Regions from separate parts of the Synechococcus sp. W55.1 genome, predicted to be linked through region 1. Evidence: predicted binding sites of a transcription regulator. Region 1 holds the regulator's gene; each other region holds the start of a gene.
What was found. The regulator NtcA, encoded in region 1, controls nitrogen genes in cyanobacteria. The targets are predictions, from matches to a motif close to GTANCNNNNGNTAC.
Positions count from the first base shown of each region.

Region 2: a site for NtcA is predicted at 1,918-1,931, ahead of fmdA (formamidase). Genes of this name have one in related genera too.
Region 3: a site for NtcA is predicted at 1,677-1,690, ahead of glnA (type I glutamate--ammonia ligase). Genes of this name have one in related genera too.
Region 4: a site for NtcA is predicted at 1,988-2,001, ahead of NW816_RS06725 (circularly permuted type 2 ATP-grasp protein). Genes of this name have one in related genera too.

Region 1 covers NZ_JANSHN010000031.1:20,125-23,818, reverse strand. Annotated here, with positions in the region: gene NW816_RS13080 (prolyl oligopeptidase family serine peptidase) at 1-157, shown strand, start outside; gene eno (phosphopyruvate hydratase) at 154-1,437, opposite strand; gene ntcA (global nitrogen regulator NtcA) at 1,676-2,350, opposite strand; gene NW816_RS13065 (M61 family metallopeptidase) at 2,624-3,694, shown strand, end outside.
Region 2 covers NZ_JANSHN010000003.1:9,982-13,675, reverse strand. Annotated here, with positions in the region: gene NW816_RS02190 (ABC transporter ATP-binding protein) at 1-1, opposite strand, end outside; gene NW816_RS02185 (FmdB family zinc ribbon protein) at 316-591, opposite strand; gene fmdA (formamidase) at 632-1,837, opposite strand; gene thrS (threonine--tRNA ligase) at 2,262-3,694, opposite strand, start outside.
Region 3 covers NZ_JANSHN010000004.1:80,407-84,100, forward strand. Annotated here, with positions in the region: gene trxB (thioredoxin-disulfide reductase) at 1-1,344, opposite strand, end outside; gene NW816_RS03325 (hypothetical protein) at 1,465-1,644, opposite strand; gene glnA (type I glutamate--ammonia ligase) at 1,831-3,255, shown strand; gene NW816_RS03335 (DUF4278 domain-containing protein) at 3,504-3,694, opposite strand, start outside.
Region 4 covers NZ_JANSHN010000010.1:58,213-61,906, forward strand. Annotated here, with positions in the region: gene NW816_RS06720 (gamma carbonic anhydrase family protein) at 1-443, shown strand, start outside; gene NW816_RS06725 (circularly permuted type 2 ATP-grasp protein) at 465-1,925, opposite strand; gene NW816_RS06730 (glycosyltransferase family 39 protein) at 2,094-3,694, opposite strand, start outside.

The sequences.
Region 1 (3,694 bases):
CCAGGCTGCCCAAGGGGGATCCCAGCCGGTGCTCATCCGCATCGAAACCAAGGCAGGGCACGGGGCCGGCAAGCCCACTACCAAGCTGATCGAGGAAGCTGCCGACCGCTGGGCCTTTTTGGTGCAGGTGTTAGGGAGGAACGAGACGAAAAGTTAGCGAGCTTTGGGGCCCAGGCCCACCCGACCGGCATACACTGCCGCTTCCCCTAGCTCGTCTTCGATGCGCAGCAGTTGGTTGTACTTGGCAATGCGCTCGCTGCGACAAAGGGATCCGGTTTTGATCTGCCCGGCACGGGTGGCCACCGCCAGATCGGCGATGGTGGTATCCTCGGTTTCGCCGGAGCGGTGGCTGATTACAGAGCGAAAACCCGCCTGGCCAGCCAGTTGAATGGCCGAGACGGTCTCCGTCAGGGTGCCGATCTGGTTGAGCTTGATCAAAATGGCGTTGGCGGCGGCGCTGTCGATGCCCTTCTGCAGGCGGGTTAGGTTGGTTACAAACAGGTCATCCCCCACCAGTTGCACTCGGGATCCCAGTTGAGCGGTCATGGCTTGCCAGCCGGCCCAGTCTTCCTCCGCCAGCCCATCTTCAATGGAGAGGATGGGATAGCTGGCCAGCAGTTGCTCGTAGTAAGCCACCATCTCAGCCGCGCTGCGGGCTTGGCCCTCAAAGTGATATTGCCCATCCTGCAGCAGCTCGTTGGCAGCCACATCCAAGGCCAAGGCGATATCTGCTCCCGGTTTGTAGCCTGCCTGTTCAATAGCCGTCATCAGCAGATCCAAAGCCGCCGCATTGGAGTCGAGATCAGGAGCAAACCCCCCTTCATCCCCCACACCGGTGGACAGCCCCTTCTGCTGCAGCACTTGTTTTAGTACCGCAAACACCTCAGCCCCGTAGCGCAGCGCCTCGCGAAAGCTGGCCGCTCCAATGGGCACAAGCATAAATTCTTGAATATCGACGTTGTTGTCGGCGTGGGCGCCGCCGTTGAGCACGTTCATCAGCGGCACCGGCAGCAGGTTGGCAAAGGGCCCCCCCAGATATTTGTAAAGAGGCAAGCCCACTGCTTCCGCAGCCGCTTTGGCTGTCGCCAGAGAAACTGCCAAAATAGCGTTGGCCCCCAGGCGGGACTTGTTGGGGGTGCCGTCCAGGTCGATCAGCAACTGGTCAATACGGGCTTGGTTGAGGGCATCTTCTCCCTGCAGCTCCGACTGGATGGGGCCAAGGATGTTTTCCACCGCCCTCAGCACACCCTTACCGCCGTAGCGTTTGGGATCCCCGTCCCGCAGCTCGTGGGCCTCGAAGGTGCCGGTCGAAGCACCGCTGGGAACCTGCGCCAAGCCCGTTGCCCCATTGGCTAGACCCACCAGGGCTTCTAGGGTGGGACGCCCTCGCGAGTCGAGGATCTCATGGGCGGTAATCCACTCGATGGCTGTTTCCACAGTTACACCTCAGCAATTGGCTAGATAGCTCTGGCCAAAGCCAGATCCCCCCATAGACTAGTAGGTTTTTGCCCGCGATCCGGTCAGCTTCCAGAAAACTTTAAGTCTGTCCTTCGGGCACAGAGATTCTTCAAGGCTGCAGCAGTAGATTGAACATAGGCCGGCCAGAGCTTCAACCAGCCGTCGAGCGGGGTTTGCCTGGGCAAGGTGCTGCTCAGGAAGTGTTCTCCTCTTCCTTCTAGGCAAAGCGATGGCTCAGCCGCATCGGGTCGTGTACGGTGATCTTCTTCTTGTGAATGGAGATGTACTTCTTCTTGCGCAGCTCTCCCAACAGGCGGGTGATGGTGACGCGGGTTGAGCCAATGGCCTCGGCAATGGCCTGGTGAGACAGCTTGAGATCGATGGTGACCCCATCTGGGCCAGGCACCCCGAAATCGCGACAGAGAATCAACAAAAAGCTGACCAAACGGGATCCCATGTCGCGATGAGCCAGCGTCTCGATCATCATCTCCGTTTGCAAGATACGAGACGACAGGCTTTTAACCAGCAACATGGCCAGTTCGGCGTTCTCCTGTAGGGATTTCTCCACCTGCTCGATCGGTAGAGAGAGTAACTCGGTAGGTGTAAAAGCCACCGAGTGATAAAAGCGGTCGGAGCGCTGTCCCGTGATAAAGGAGAGCACGCCGAAGATGCTGTTTTCGCGCAGGAGGGCAACGGTGATTTCCTCTCCCATTTCGTAGACCCGCGAGAGCTTAACGGCTCCCTTTACCAAAAAGTAAACCCGCTCCGCCGGATCCCCTGGAAAAAAAATGGTCTTCCCGCGCTCGAACGTTTCGATAACCGGAGGATGGTGAGGGCCTCCCAATTGCTTGAAGGCTGTGATCAGAGATTTTTCCGCTACGGCCACCGCCATACTCATCAACCTTTTAAGGTCAGTTTATACCTAAGATCAACCTACTAAGATCAATCTAGAAGCATTAGGCTAGGTTGCAACCCATTGACTTCAGAATCTACGAGGATACCAAGATTTACCCTAAAGTAGAAGGTTCTGCCTAGGTATCTTTGTAGCACGCGCTACATTTTTAAGTCTCGTTGCTGCTCTCCAGCCAAAGGCAGAGGTTAGGATAGGAGCCATTGCCGCTGGGGGCTGCGCCAGCCCTTGGCAGTAGAGGGTAGGGTGGGTTCTATGGGGATCCCAGAGGTTATCGTTTCTGCACCTTCTCAACTGAGCCGCCAGCATTTCACAGTGCGGATGCCGGATCCGGCCAATCACCTGCTGGAGGTGGAACTGCAGATCCAAGAGGTGGATCCAGAGGTGCCTTTGCGGCTGCGACTGCCGGTGTGGACGCCGGGATCCTACTTGGTGCGGGAGTATGCCCGTCATGTGCAGGAGTTTCAGGCGGCAACTGAGCAAGGGATCCCTTTGGCCTGGCGGAAGGTGGATAAGAATACCTGGCAAATCGATCCGCCGGGTTCTTCTGCTGTGAAGGTGTGCTATCGGGTCTATGCCTATGAGCTGACGGTGCGCACGAACCATCTGGATTTGACCCACGCCTATTTCAACGGGGCAGCGCTCTTCCTCTACGTGCCCGGTCGCGAGCGGGAACCCTACACTTTGACGGTGATCCCCCCCAAGCCGGATTGGCACATCGCCACCAGTTTGCGGCCCTTGACCTCTCCTTCTGAGGATCCCACTTCCGGCCAGTCTTTTGTGGCGGAAGACTACGACGAGCTGGTGGATAGCCCGGTGGAGGTGGGCCTGCATCGGATGCAATCGTTTGAGGTGGAAGGGATCCCGCATTACTTTGTGGTTTGGGGGGCGGGCACTCTGGATGTGGAGCGGGCTGTCGCTGATGCTAAGGCGATTGTCAAAACCACAGCCGCGTTTTTCGGTGGGCTACCCTACGACCGCTACTGGTTCATTGTGCATTTGTCGCCGGGAGGATTTGGTGGCCTTGAGCACAAGTACAGCACCACCCTTCTTTACTCTGGGCTGGAGCTGCATCAGCCGGAGTCCTATCGGCGCTTTTTGTCTTTGCTGGCCCACGAGTTGTTTCATGCCTGGAATGTCAAGCGTCTGCGTCCGCTGGCATTGGAAAAGATCGACTACAACCAAGAAAACTATCTGGAATGCCTGTGGTTTTGTGAGGGAGCGACCAGCTACTACGAAAATGTCATCTTGTTGAGGGCAGGGATCCTCAGTGCCGGCGATTTTTTAAAAGTTCTTTCCGAACAGATTGGTCGCTTGCAGCGTACT
Region 2 (3,694 bases), on a different contig from region 1:
TGAGGTGCTTCTTGAACGCCTTTTCCAGCATAGGTTGTGAACTGCCATGCCAGAGGAAAGCATTTCTGGGGGTATTGTGAGAGTCTCTCTTTTTCTAAGCACTATGGTCATTTCGATTCAAACTGGGACACTGCACCCACACCTAAAACGTTGGTCACGTCGTTACGTCGTCGCATCGTCGCGTCAGCGTTGCGGTTCCCGTCAGGGTGCCGTAGGCATAGCAATAGCGCTGCGGAGCAATAATGCACGGGGCCAGAAGGCTTTTTTCAATAGCCCAGGCGTCTTACCCTAGCCTGAAACAACTATGTCTAATAACTAATGGTGCAACATCCAAGGTCGCCCACAGGATTGGGAGCGATATTTTGGCGAGTTTGGATCAGAATTTGAGTGCTGTTCACGCTTGATCAGTTTGGGTTCTCTTCCCCCCTTTGAAATAGGCAAAGAGCTGGAAAGCTGAACCATGGGAACTGAAATGAGACGTTTCCCTTCCTGATTGCAAGAAGGACAATAGGCCGGATCTCGATATTGAGATAAGGGCCGCCATACCTCAAACTCCCCACAGGTTTGACACTTAAACTCATACAGCGGCATCTTCCTATTCCACCCCCTTGAACGAGGCATCGGATAACATTCACCTAGGGAGAATATCTATGTCGAAGATTTGCGTAGGAACAGCCACCGTACAGCAAGCATTGGGAATATCGACGATCCCACTCACTCTGCCCTCCACCGGTGCAGAACTGAGCAGCAGATAAGCTTGTTCTCCCGTAAAGCCGAATTTTTTCAGATATTCGATGGCATTTAAGCAGGCGCGTCGATAGGCAATGTGAACATCCATATAATGCTGCTTACCTGTAAGCTCGTCCACAGAAATGCCCTCAAACACAAGGTATTCCGAGTAACGTGGCTCAACAGGGCCGGGCTTAAAAATGGGGTTAACCAATCTGTACTTCTCAACACCACCCTTGATTAGATCGACGTGGAGATCGATGTAGCCCGACATCTCAATAGCGCCACAAAAAGAGATCTCCCCATCCCCTTGCGAGAAGTGAATATCTCCCATCGACAGCTTGGCACCCTCCACGTAAACCGGGAAGTAGATCCGTGTTCCTTTAGACAGGTTTTTAATATCGCAATTACCGCCGTGCTCTCGCGGGGGCACCGTCCGAGCCGCTTCAGCAGCAACCCGCTCATACTCTGACTTGGGCAAAGTTCCCAAAATTGCGTTCTTGGGATTGGGCAAGGCGGCCAGCACAGGCTGATTGCCGGATAGCCCCGCGCCGTAAGTGCGCAAATCGGGAGCCGAAGCGACCAGCTCAGCTTCCCGCTTATTCCAAGCCGCCAGCAACTCGTGAGATGGGGCACAGCCAATGAGGCCGGGGTGAATGATGCCGGCAAAGCGCACATGGGGAATGTGTCTGGAAGTGGTGTAAATGCCTTGAAAATCCCAGATGGCTTTGGCCGCGTTGGGAAAATGATCGGTGAGGAATCCCCCTCCATTTTCTTTGGCAAAAATACCTGTAAACCCCCACTCGTCTCCCGGCAGTGGCCCAATGTCTAACAGATCGACAACCAGGATATCTCCAGGCTGGGCGCCGTTAACCCAAATAGGCCCACTCAAAACATGGACAACGCTTAGGTCAACCTGCTCAATGTCGGAAGGATCATCGTTGTTTTTGATTTGCCCATCCGTCCAGTCTTTACACTCAATTCGGAATACCTCGCCAGGGTTTACAGAAACCACAGCGGGAATATCAGGATGCCAGCGGTTGTGACCCGGTAGATCCTGTTGATCCATTGGCTTAGTCAGGTCAACTTTAAACAGCGTTTTGGGCATGGGATCCTATCCTTGAGTCATCACTCTGCGGTCAGACTTTGAATGCACAAAAGCCTATCTCCAATAGAGAAGCTAATACTGTAGTAAAAGCTACAATTCATAGTGCTGTTATCTACAATCGCAGAGCGGGAGATGAGGAGCTTAGATCGACAGGCTATTTCACTGCAATTCAAAGTAACTATCAATCAATTCACCAAAGTAACGGCCAATCCATTCGGCGACAGATCGATTTAGCCGTCAGCTCCTAAAGCGTTGCAGGATCCTCTCCAGAAAATCCCTAGAGAACATGGTGGGTTGTCGGCCAAATCCTGATTTTTCAATTAGCCCCCTTGGCTTCCCTTGAGAAAGGGAAACTCAAGCTCTTTCTTGAGCTCCAAGTTCTGAAAACCCAATTGCCGCAAGCCGGGGATCCCGAATGCTCGGGCTAGTCAAGTGCCTGTAGCTGGGCTAGGAAATCTGCCACCGTCAGGGATCCCAGCTCCTGCCGATGGCGCTGGCGCACGCTCACCGTTCCTGCCGCTTGTTCCTGTTCCCCCACGATCAACATAAAAGGGATCCGGGCCTTCTCGGCACTGCGGATTTTTTTGGGCAAACGATCGCTGTCGGCATCGATGTGGACGCGGATCCCCTGCTCTCGCAGCTGATCCCGCACCTGGGTGGCGTAGCCCAGATACTGATCGGAAACGGGCAAAATGCGCACCTGTTCCGGGGCCAGCCAGAAGGGAAAATCCCCAGCGTATTCTTCAATCAGGATCCCAATGAGTCGCTCCAGCGAGCCAAAGGGAGCACGGTGAATCATCACCGGACGCTGCCGGGATCCATCCTCAGCTACGTATTGCAGATCAAAGCGCTGTGGGTTTTGGTAGTCCACCTGAACCGTGCCCAGTTGCCACTCCCGATCCAGCGCGTCGCGGAAAATAAAATCCAGCTTCGGCCCATAGAAGGCTGCCTCTCCGATCCCTTCAAAGTGGGGCATCGACAACTTCTCCACAGCGCGACGGATGGCATTTTCGGCTTTGTCCCAATCTTCGGGGGATCCCAGATATTTGTCCGACTTGGGATCCCGGAAGCTGAGGCGGGCGCGAAAATCCTTGAGCTTGAGCTTATCGAAAACCACCAAAATGAGATCGACAACCTTGAGAAACTCCTCCTCCAATTGATCGGGGCGAACAAACAAATGGGCATCGTCCACCGTGAAGCCACGCACTCGCGTCAGACCTCCCAATTCCCCCGATTGCTCGTAGCGATAAACGGTGCCGAACTCGGCATATCGTAGGGGCAAATCGCGGTAGGATCTCAGCTCGGATTTGTAGATTTGGATGTGAAAAGGACAATTCATCGGCTTCATGACAAAGCCCTGTTCAGCCGCACGCGCCTGCTCATTCTCCGACATCATGGGAAACATATCTTCCCGATACTTTTGCCAGTGGCCGGAGATCTTGAACAAGTCCACACGGGCAATATGAGGGGTAACCACCGGCAGGTAGCCCCGCTTGAGCTGCTCCTGCTTGAGAAAATCCTCCAGCACCGAGCGCAGAATGGTGCCCTTGGGTGTCCAGAGAGGCAGCCCCGGCCCCACCTCATCCGAAAACAAAAATAGGCCCAGTTCTTTGCCCAGCTTGCGGTGATCCCGCCGTTTGGCTTCTTCCAGCCGCCGTTTGTATTCTTTCAGCTCCTCTGGGGTCTCCCAGGCGGTGCCGTAGATGCGTTGGAGCTGCGGCTTGGTTTCATCCCCCCGCCAATAAGCGCCGGCCACACTGAGCAAATCAAAGGCTCTGGGGTTGAGATCTCGGGTGTTTTCCACGTGGGGGCCAGCACAGAGATCCCACCATTCATCCCCCAAGTGATAAATGCTGA
Region 3 (3,694 bases), on a different contig from region 1:
GGCCTTGTCTTTGAAAAACTGCACCGTTGGGGTGCCCGTCACCCCCCCTGCCTCTGCAATCTCCGGATCTTTCTCGATGTCGATCTCCACCACGTGCAGCTTGTCCGAGAACTCGTCGATGATTTTGTTCAAGATCGGCTTGAGGGCATGACAGGGGCCACAGGTGGGGGCAGTGTACTTGACCATGAGCAGGCGGTCGCTTTCGTGATAAAGCCGCCGCAGAGCATAGCTCCCTTCATGGCAAGTTTTGCTGAAGTCTAAGTCATCCTGTCCATTCTCCTCAAAGCTGGCCTCCTCAACAGCAGGATCCCCAGCAGACTCTGCCTCAGAAGCAGCGGCAGGGCTGGGTTCAGGAGGACTCTGGGCAAGGACATGGTACTCTTGGGCCAAGCCGTGTTCGGAGAGCCAACGCTCCGCCAACATCGCTGCCATACAGCCGGTACCGGCGGCGGTGATGGCCTGACGAAACTCGTGATCCTGCACATCTCCAGCGGCAAAGACCCCTTCCACACTAGTGGCCACGGAGCCCGGTCGGGTGACGATGTAGCCGATTTCATCCAGTTCCAGTTGCCCTTTAAATAGGTCTGTGTTGGGCTTATGGCCAATGGCATAAAATAGGCCACCTACCGGCATCTCGCGGATTTCGCCGGTTTGGTTGTGGCGCACTTTCACCCCGGTCAGACGCAGACCATCCCCCACCACTTCCACCGCTTCGCTGTGCCAGTGCACGGTAATCTTGGGATTGTTGAGGACACGATCTTGCATGGCTTTGCTGGCCCGCATTTTGTCACTCCGCACCAGCATATGCACATGGGATCCAAACTTGGTCAGGTAGGTGGCTTCCTCACAAGCAGTATCGCCGCCGCCAATGACCACCAGTTCCACCCCTCTGAACATAGGCATAGCCCCATCGCAGATCGCACAGGCCGACATGCCCCGGTTCCAATAGGTCTCCTCTCCGGGCAGGTGTAGGCGCTTGGCTGTGGCCCCGGTGGCGATGATCAGGCTGTGGGTGCGCAATTCCCGCTCGTCAGAACGGACGACAAAAGGCCGCTGGCTTAAATCGACGAAGGTGACATCTTCAGTGTAGAGTTCCGCCCCCCACCGCTGCGCTTGGGCTCGCATGTTCTTCATCAGTTGGGGGCCGGTGATGCCTTCGGGAAAGCCCGGAAAGTTTTCCACCTCGGTGGTGGTCATCAGTTGCCCGCCAGGGATCCCGCCCGCCTGGAACCCCTCGAACACGACCGGCTTCAGGTTGGCACGCCCAGCGTAAATGGCTGCTGTAAACCCGGCAGGGCCGGAGCCGATGATCACCACATTCTCAATCCGATTTTGCTCTGCCATCCGATGTCTCTCCTTCTGCAACAGGACTAAAAGTCAAACTCATAACGACTACGCTTTAGCTTAACACCCTTTGGCAAACCGGGCGAGCTGGGGGCCTGCTGATCCTAATTTTCGCTCGCCTCAGGCAACCGGGGCAGGGTTTTGCCCGCCCCATCCGGTTATTTCTGCCCAGAGGTTGGCAGGGTGGCGGCCATTGCTCAAGTTCTGGATCCCCAACACCCCATCTGGATTGACCAAAACCAACAGGGAAAGGGGAGCGACTCCGATGAGCGAAAAAGCGGTGTCCGAGATAGCCAGCAAGTGGGTCAGAAGGCCAGGCTCGAAGCAATTTTGTATCAGAAACTACAAAATGCCCGTGTTGGCCTTTCTAGGATGAGTGAGCGTTTTTGGCCTGTCTGGGTCGAAGCGTGGGGATCACCTGCTGGGATCCCATTTATTCAGCCACAGTTCCCCCAGTCTTAACCGCAACCCAATCAGGAGAGAGTAATGGCATCCACGCCCCAAGAAGTGCTTCAGATGATCCAGGACAACAACGTCCAGATGGTGGATCTCAAGTTTGTGGATATCTTTGGCACCTGGCAGCATGTTTCCTTCCACACCTCGATGATTAAAGAAGAAACCTTCACCGAGGGGCTCCCCTTTGACGGATCCAGCATCCGGGGCTGGAAAGCGATCAACGAGTCTGACATGTACATGGTGCCGGATCCCAAGACGGCTTGGATTGATCCCTTTCTGGAGGTGCCCACCCTCAGCATAACTTGCAGCATTGTTGAGCCGCGCACCGGCCAGCCTTATAGCCGTTGTCCCCGCAGCCTTGCCGCCCGTGCCGTTGCCTATCTGCAATCGACGGGCATTGCCGATACCGCCTACTTCGGGCCGGAGGCAGAGTTTTTCATCTTTGAGGATGTTCGTTTCGACCAAACCCAAAACTCGGCCTACTACTTCGTGGATTCCATCGAAGGTCGCTGGAACTCGGGCCGCGAGGAGAAAGGCGGCAACCTGGGCTACAAGCCTCGCTACAAAGAGGGCTATTTCCCGGCCCCGCCCACCGATGCCCATCAAAACATCCGTACCGAGATGCTGCTGACCATGGGCAAGCTGGGGGTGCCTATCGAGAAGCATCACCACGAGGTGGCTACCGGCGGGCAAGGGGAGCTGGGCTATCGCTTCGCCGATCTGATCACGGCTGCCGACTACATGATGGTTTACAAATACGTGATCCGGAATGTGGCCCGCAAGCACGGCAAAACCGTCACCTTCATGCCCAAGCCCCTGTTTAACGACAACGGCACCGGCATGCACACCCACCAGTCCCTCTGGAAGGATGGCCAGCCTTTGTTCTATAGCGAAGGCACCTATGCCAACCTGAGCGAGACGGCTCTCTACTACATCGGTGGTCTGCTCAAGCATGCCCCGGCGATCCTGGCCTTCACCAACCCCACCACCAACTCCTACAAGCGCTTGGTGCCCGGTTTTGAGGCGCCGGTGAACCTGGCTTACTCCCAGGGCAACCGTTCCGCCGCCATTCGCATTCCCGTGACCGGCAACAATCCCAAAGCCAAGCGTCTGGAGTTCCGCTGCCCGGATGCCACCTGCAATCCCTACATCGCCTTCTCGGCCATGTTGATGGCAGGTCTGGACGGGATCAAGAATAAGATCCACCCCGGCGAGCCTCTGGACAAAGATATCTACGATCTGGAGCCGGAAGAGCTGGCCAAGATCCCTTCCACGCCTGGATCCCTGCTGGATGCCCTGGAAAACCTGCAGAAGGATCATGCCTTCTTGCTAGAGGGCGGTGTCTTTACTGAGGATCTGATCCAGACCTATATCGAGTACAAGATCGACAACGAGATCAACCCCATCAATCTGCGGCCTCACCCCTACGAGTTCGCCCTTTACTTCGACGCCTAAGCGGTGTGGCCGATTCTGCAGCGGGATCCCTGATGGGATCCCGTTTTTTTCCGAGGAAATAGCACCCCTCAATTGTGGATCCCTTGGGCAACTTAGCTACTTTTGGTCAACAGCACCTCGTGCCAGCGTTGAAGCGTCCTGTGCCGTCCATCGACCTGAGGAAGCTCAACCCAGAAACCAAAAGGGGATCCCCAGCCGGGATCCCTTCTCGCTGAGCTCAGGCCAGAGCATCAACAGTTACAGACAGATTAGCTCATGCTAACACGGCTACGGTCGTAGTTGAGCCGGAAGGTGGGATGCACTTTTCCTTGGATGCGGTTCCAGAAGTTGCGCACGTTGACATGCAGGCCAATCTGCTCTGTACCGCGGATCAGCATGGATTGCTGACGAATCCGAATCAAACGTTGATGGCTCATCATCAAGCGGCGAGACAGGTCGT
Region 4 (3,694 bases), on a different contig from region 1:
AAGCGGTGAGCATCTGGTACGGGGCTATCCTGCGGGGGGATCTCTCGCCCATTGTCATTGGCCGCCGCAGCAATATCCAAGATGGAGCCATCCTGCACGGGGATCCCGGACAGCCGACCCTGGTTGGCGAGGAAGTGACCGTAGGCCATCGAGCGGTCATCCACAGTGCCCACATCGAGGGGGGATGTCTGATCGGGATTGGGGCCGTTCTCTTGAGCGGGGTCACCATCGGGGCAGGCAGCATGGTGGGAGCTGGAGCAGTGGTCACCCGGTCTGTGCCACCCCACTCTTTGGCGGCGGGGATCCCGGCTAAGGTTATCCGCACCCTCACCGAGGAAGAGGTCAAGCAACTGCGCCTTCACGCCCAGCACTACGTGGATTTGGCGCTTCAGCATGCCAGCTGCCTTGGTCAGTGGAGCAGATGTTCGGGCGAGCGGCTCTGAACCTATTTTGCAAGCCGTCTCTCAACAGCCGGGATCCGCGCAGAGCACCCAGGTATCTTTGCTGCCGCCCCCCTGGGAGGAGTTCACCACCAGGGATCCCTTCTTGAGGGCGACGCGGGTCAGCCCCCCTGGGTGAACGTAGATCTCTTTGCCGTAGAGGATATAGGGCCGCAAGTCCACATGACAGGGTTCTAGACGGGGGCCTTCTCCCCGATCCACCAAGGTGGGCACGCGAGAAAGGCACAGGGTGGGTTGGGCGATGTAGTTGCGCGGCTGGGCGCGGATTTTCTCAGCAAAAGCAGACCGCTCTGCCGGTGTAGCCTGGGATCCCATCAACATGCCGTAGCCACCCGACTCGTTGGCTGCCTTCACCACCAGCTTGTCGAGGTTTTCCAGTACGTACGCCTGATCCTTAGGATCCCAGCAGAGGTAGGTGGGCACGTTGGGCAAAATGGCCTCTTCTCCCAGGTAGTAGCGGATCATCTGCGGCACATAGGCGTAGATCACCTTGTCGTCCGCCACCCCCGTTCCCAAAGCGTTGGCGATCGCCAGCCGCCCCGACCGGTAGACCTCAAACAGGCCGGGTACCCCCAAGAGGGAATCAGGGCGAAAAGCAAGGGGATCGATGAAGTCATCGTCGATGCGGCGGTAGATCACATCCACCCGCTGCAGCCCCTTGGTGGTGCGCATTTGCAAATAGCCATCTGCCACCACCAGATCCCGTCCTTCCACCAGCTCCACCCCCATCTGCTGGGCGAGGAAAGAATGCTCGAAGTAGGCGGAGTTGTAGATGCCGGGGGTGAGCACCACCACCGTTGGATTGGCCAGTTGCGGCGGCGCCAGGTAGAGCAGAGTATCCAACAAATGGCTAGGGTAGTCGTCCACCGGGCGGATCCCCATGGTGTTGAACAGGGAGGGAAAGGTGCTTTTCATCACCCGCCGATTTTCCAGCACATAAGAGATTCCCGACGGACAGCGCAGGTTATCTTCCAACACGTACCAAGTCCCGTCCCGATCCCGCACCAGGTCGGTGCCGGTGACGTGGCACCAAATTCTCCCCGGCGGGTTGAGCCCCACACAGGGCCGCAGAAATCCCTTGGCCGTTTCGATCAGCTCGGCAGGGATCACCCCATCCTTAAGGATCTTCTGGTCGTGATAGACATCGTCGATGAACAGGTTGAGGGCGTGGATGCGCTGCTTAAGGCCCTTCTCCAGCCGCTGCCACTCGGAAGCCGAGACGATGCGGGGAATGATGTCAAAGGGGAAAATTCGCTCCGTGCCCTGGCTATCGCCATAGACGTTGAAGGTCACCCCCATTTGAAAGAGGGCCGCCTGCGCCGCCGCTTGCCGCTGCTGCAGTTCCCCTTCTTCCAGAGAATGAATGCGCTCAATCAGCGGGATCGCCTCAGGACGGGGCTGGTTACGCCCCAAAAACAGCTCGTCGTAAAACCCCTCGCCCGGGTCGTAGGCATCAAAACGCACGTCTGGGATCCCTGGAACGCTATCATCTTCTTCTACTGTTGGCGGCTCTGGATCTGCATAGTGTGCTTTCAGCTACTTTTAGCCTGGTAAAAAGAAAGGACTCCGTCCCGCTGACGCGAAAGGACTCCGTCCCGCGAACAGTGGGTTGGCCAAACCAGGGGGGGAGCTCTAGGGATCCGCCACCTCAAAGGCCCATAGCCCCCGCTCGGCAGGGATCCGATGCAACTGCCCCTTGGGAAAGCGCCGTTGCAGCTCTGCCCCCTGCTGATCCCATACTGCCTCATTCGTGAACAGGGTAAACGGCGGTTCTAGGTCTTGGCCGGGCAACGTCTCTGGGGAAAAAACCTTCACCTCCTGCTCCGGCCCAGCAAAAAATTGAATCCAACTTTGCCAGTAGATAGGCTCTCCCCAGCTGAAATAGGGGTAGGCAGTGCTAGCCGCCAGATAGAAGCGGTAGTCGGGATCCATTTGGCGAGCTGCCACATAGCGCCCGGTGGCCCCCACATCGTTGCCCTGCGTCCAGCCTTTGTGGACAAAGTCTCCAAAAATGGCCAGGTTCCACCCCCCAATCAGCAGGATTGCCCCCGCCATCGCCGCCGCCGGCAGCCAACTCCCGGCCCGGGATCCCCAGCGTTCCAGGAGACCTGCCAGCACTTGGATCCCTTCCAAGGTTAGATAGGCTACAAAGGGCAGGATCACCAGCAGGCGGGTGTAGTTGGGGGCTTTGGTGATGGCCAAGCTAAACAGCAGGTAGAGAAATAGGAAGCTGCCGATACAGAGCCAGTCGTGGGGCTGGCTGCGCTTCTTGAAAAGGCGGTAGAGGCCGGATCCCAGCCCCAGCCAGATCAAAGCCCCCGTCAAGGGATCCACAAAAGCATGGCCGTAGTTGGGATAGATGTAGCCGCGGTCGTGCTGGCCGGGGTCGTTGAACATACTCAGGCCGTTGAAGATGTTGCGCCAGACCGCCTCCTCCGGGGTAGCCGCATTCACCCACATCTGCTGTAGGGCCCGCCCCTCCGGGAAAAAGAGAAATTGTTGGCGAGAGTACTCCGCGCTCACCGCGGGTGCTGTGACCGTAGCCACCAGAATGGGCCCAGCCACCAGAAAAAAACCCAACGCCGCCGGCACTGTCAGCTTGGCCAGGACCCAGAGGGGATTAGCTTGCTTGTTTTCTCCTCGGAGATCCTCCCGGCCCAGGAGCAGGTACAGAACTCCAAACAGCAACCCCAGCAGGATCACCACCCGCCCCGGCAAATAGCCGTAGAGGGAGAAAGCCGCCGCTCCTCCCCCCAGATAGAGCAACAGGGGATTTTTTTCCCGCACGCCCTTGAGGAGCAAGGCCAGGGCCGCACACTCCACCAGCACAATCAGGTTTTCCCGCATGGCCATGCGGCTGATGCCCAGCAAGGCGTGGTTGGATCCCAAGAGGGCCGCCCCCGCCAAAGCCAGCCGGGATCCCCAAAAAGCGCGAAAGAACCCATAGGCCACCAAAATGGTGATCACCCCGAAGGCGGCATGCACAGTGCGCACATTCACCAGCGTGACCCCCCCCATCAGCCGCGTCAGGCCGCCGAAGAGGCTGAACATGAAGCGGGGGAAATAGAAATACTCCGGCATCAGCCCAAAGATATCGGGATAGCGCACCCCTGAGGCGCGACGGGCCATGGAGGTGATCACAATCTCGTCAGTATTGATCTGAAAAGGGATGTTGGGCAGGTCGTAGAGGTAGATCGGGGCAAAGACCAACACCAACAGCCCCAGGTGCAACA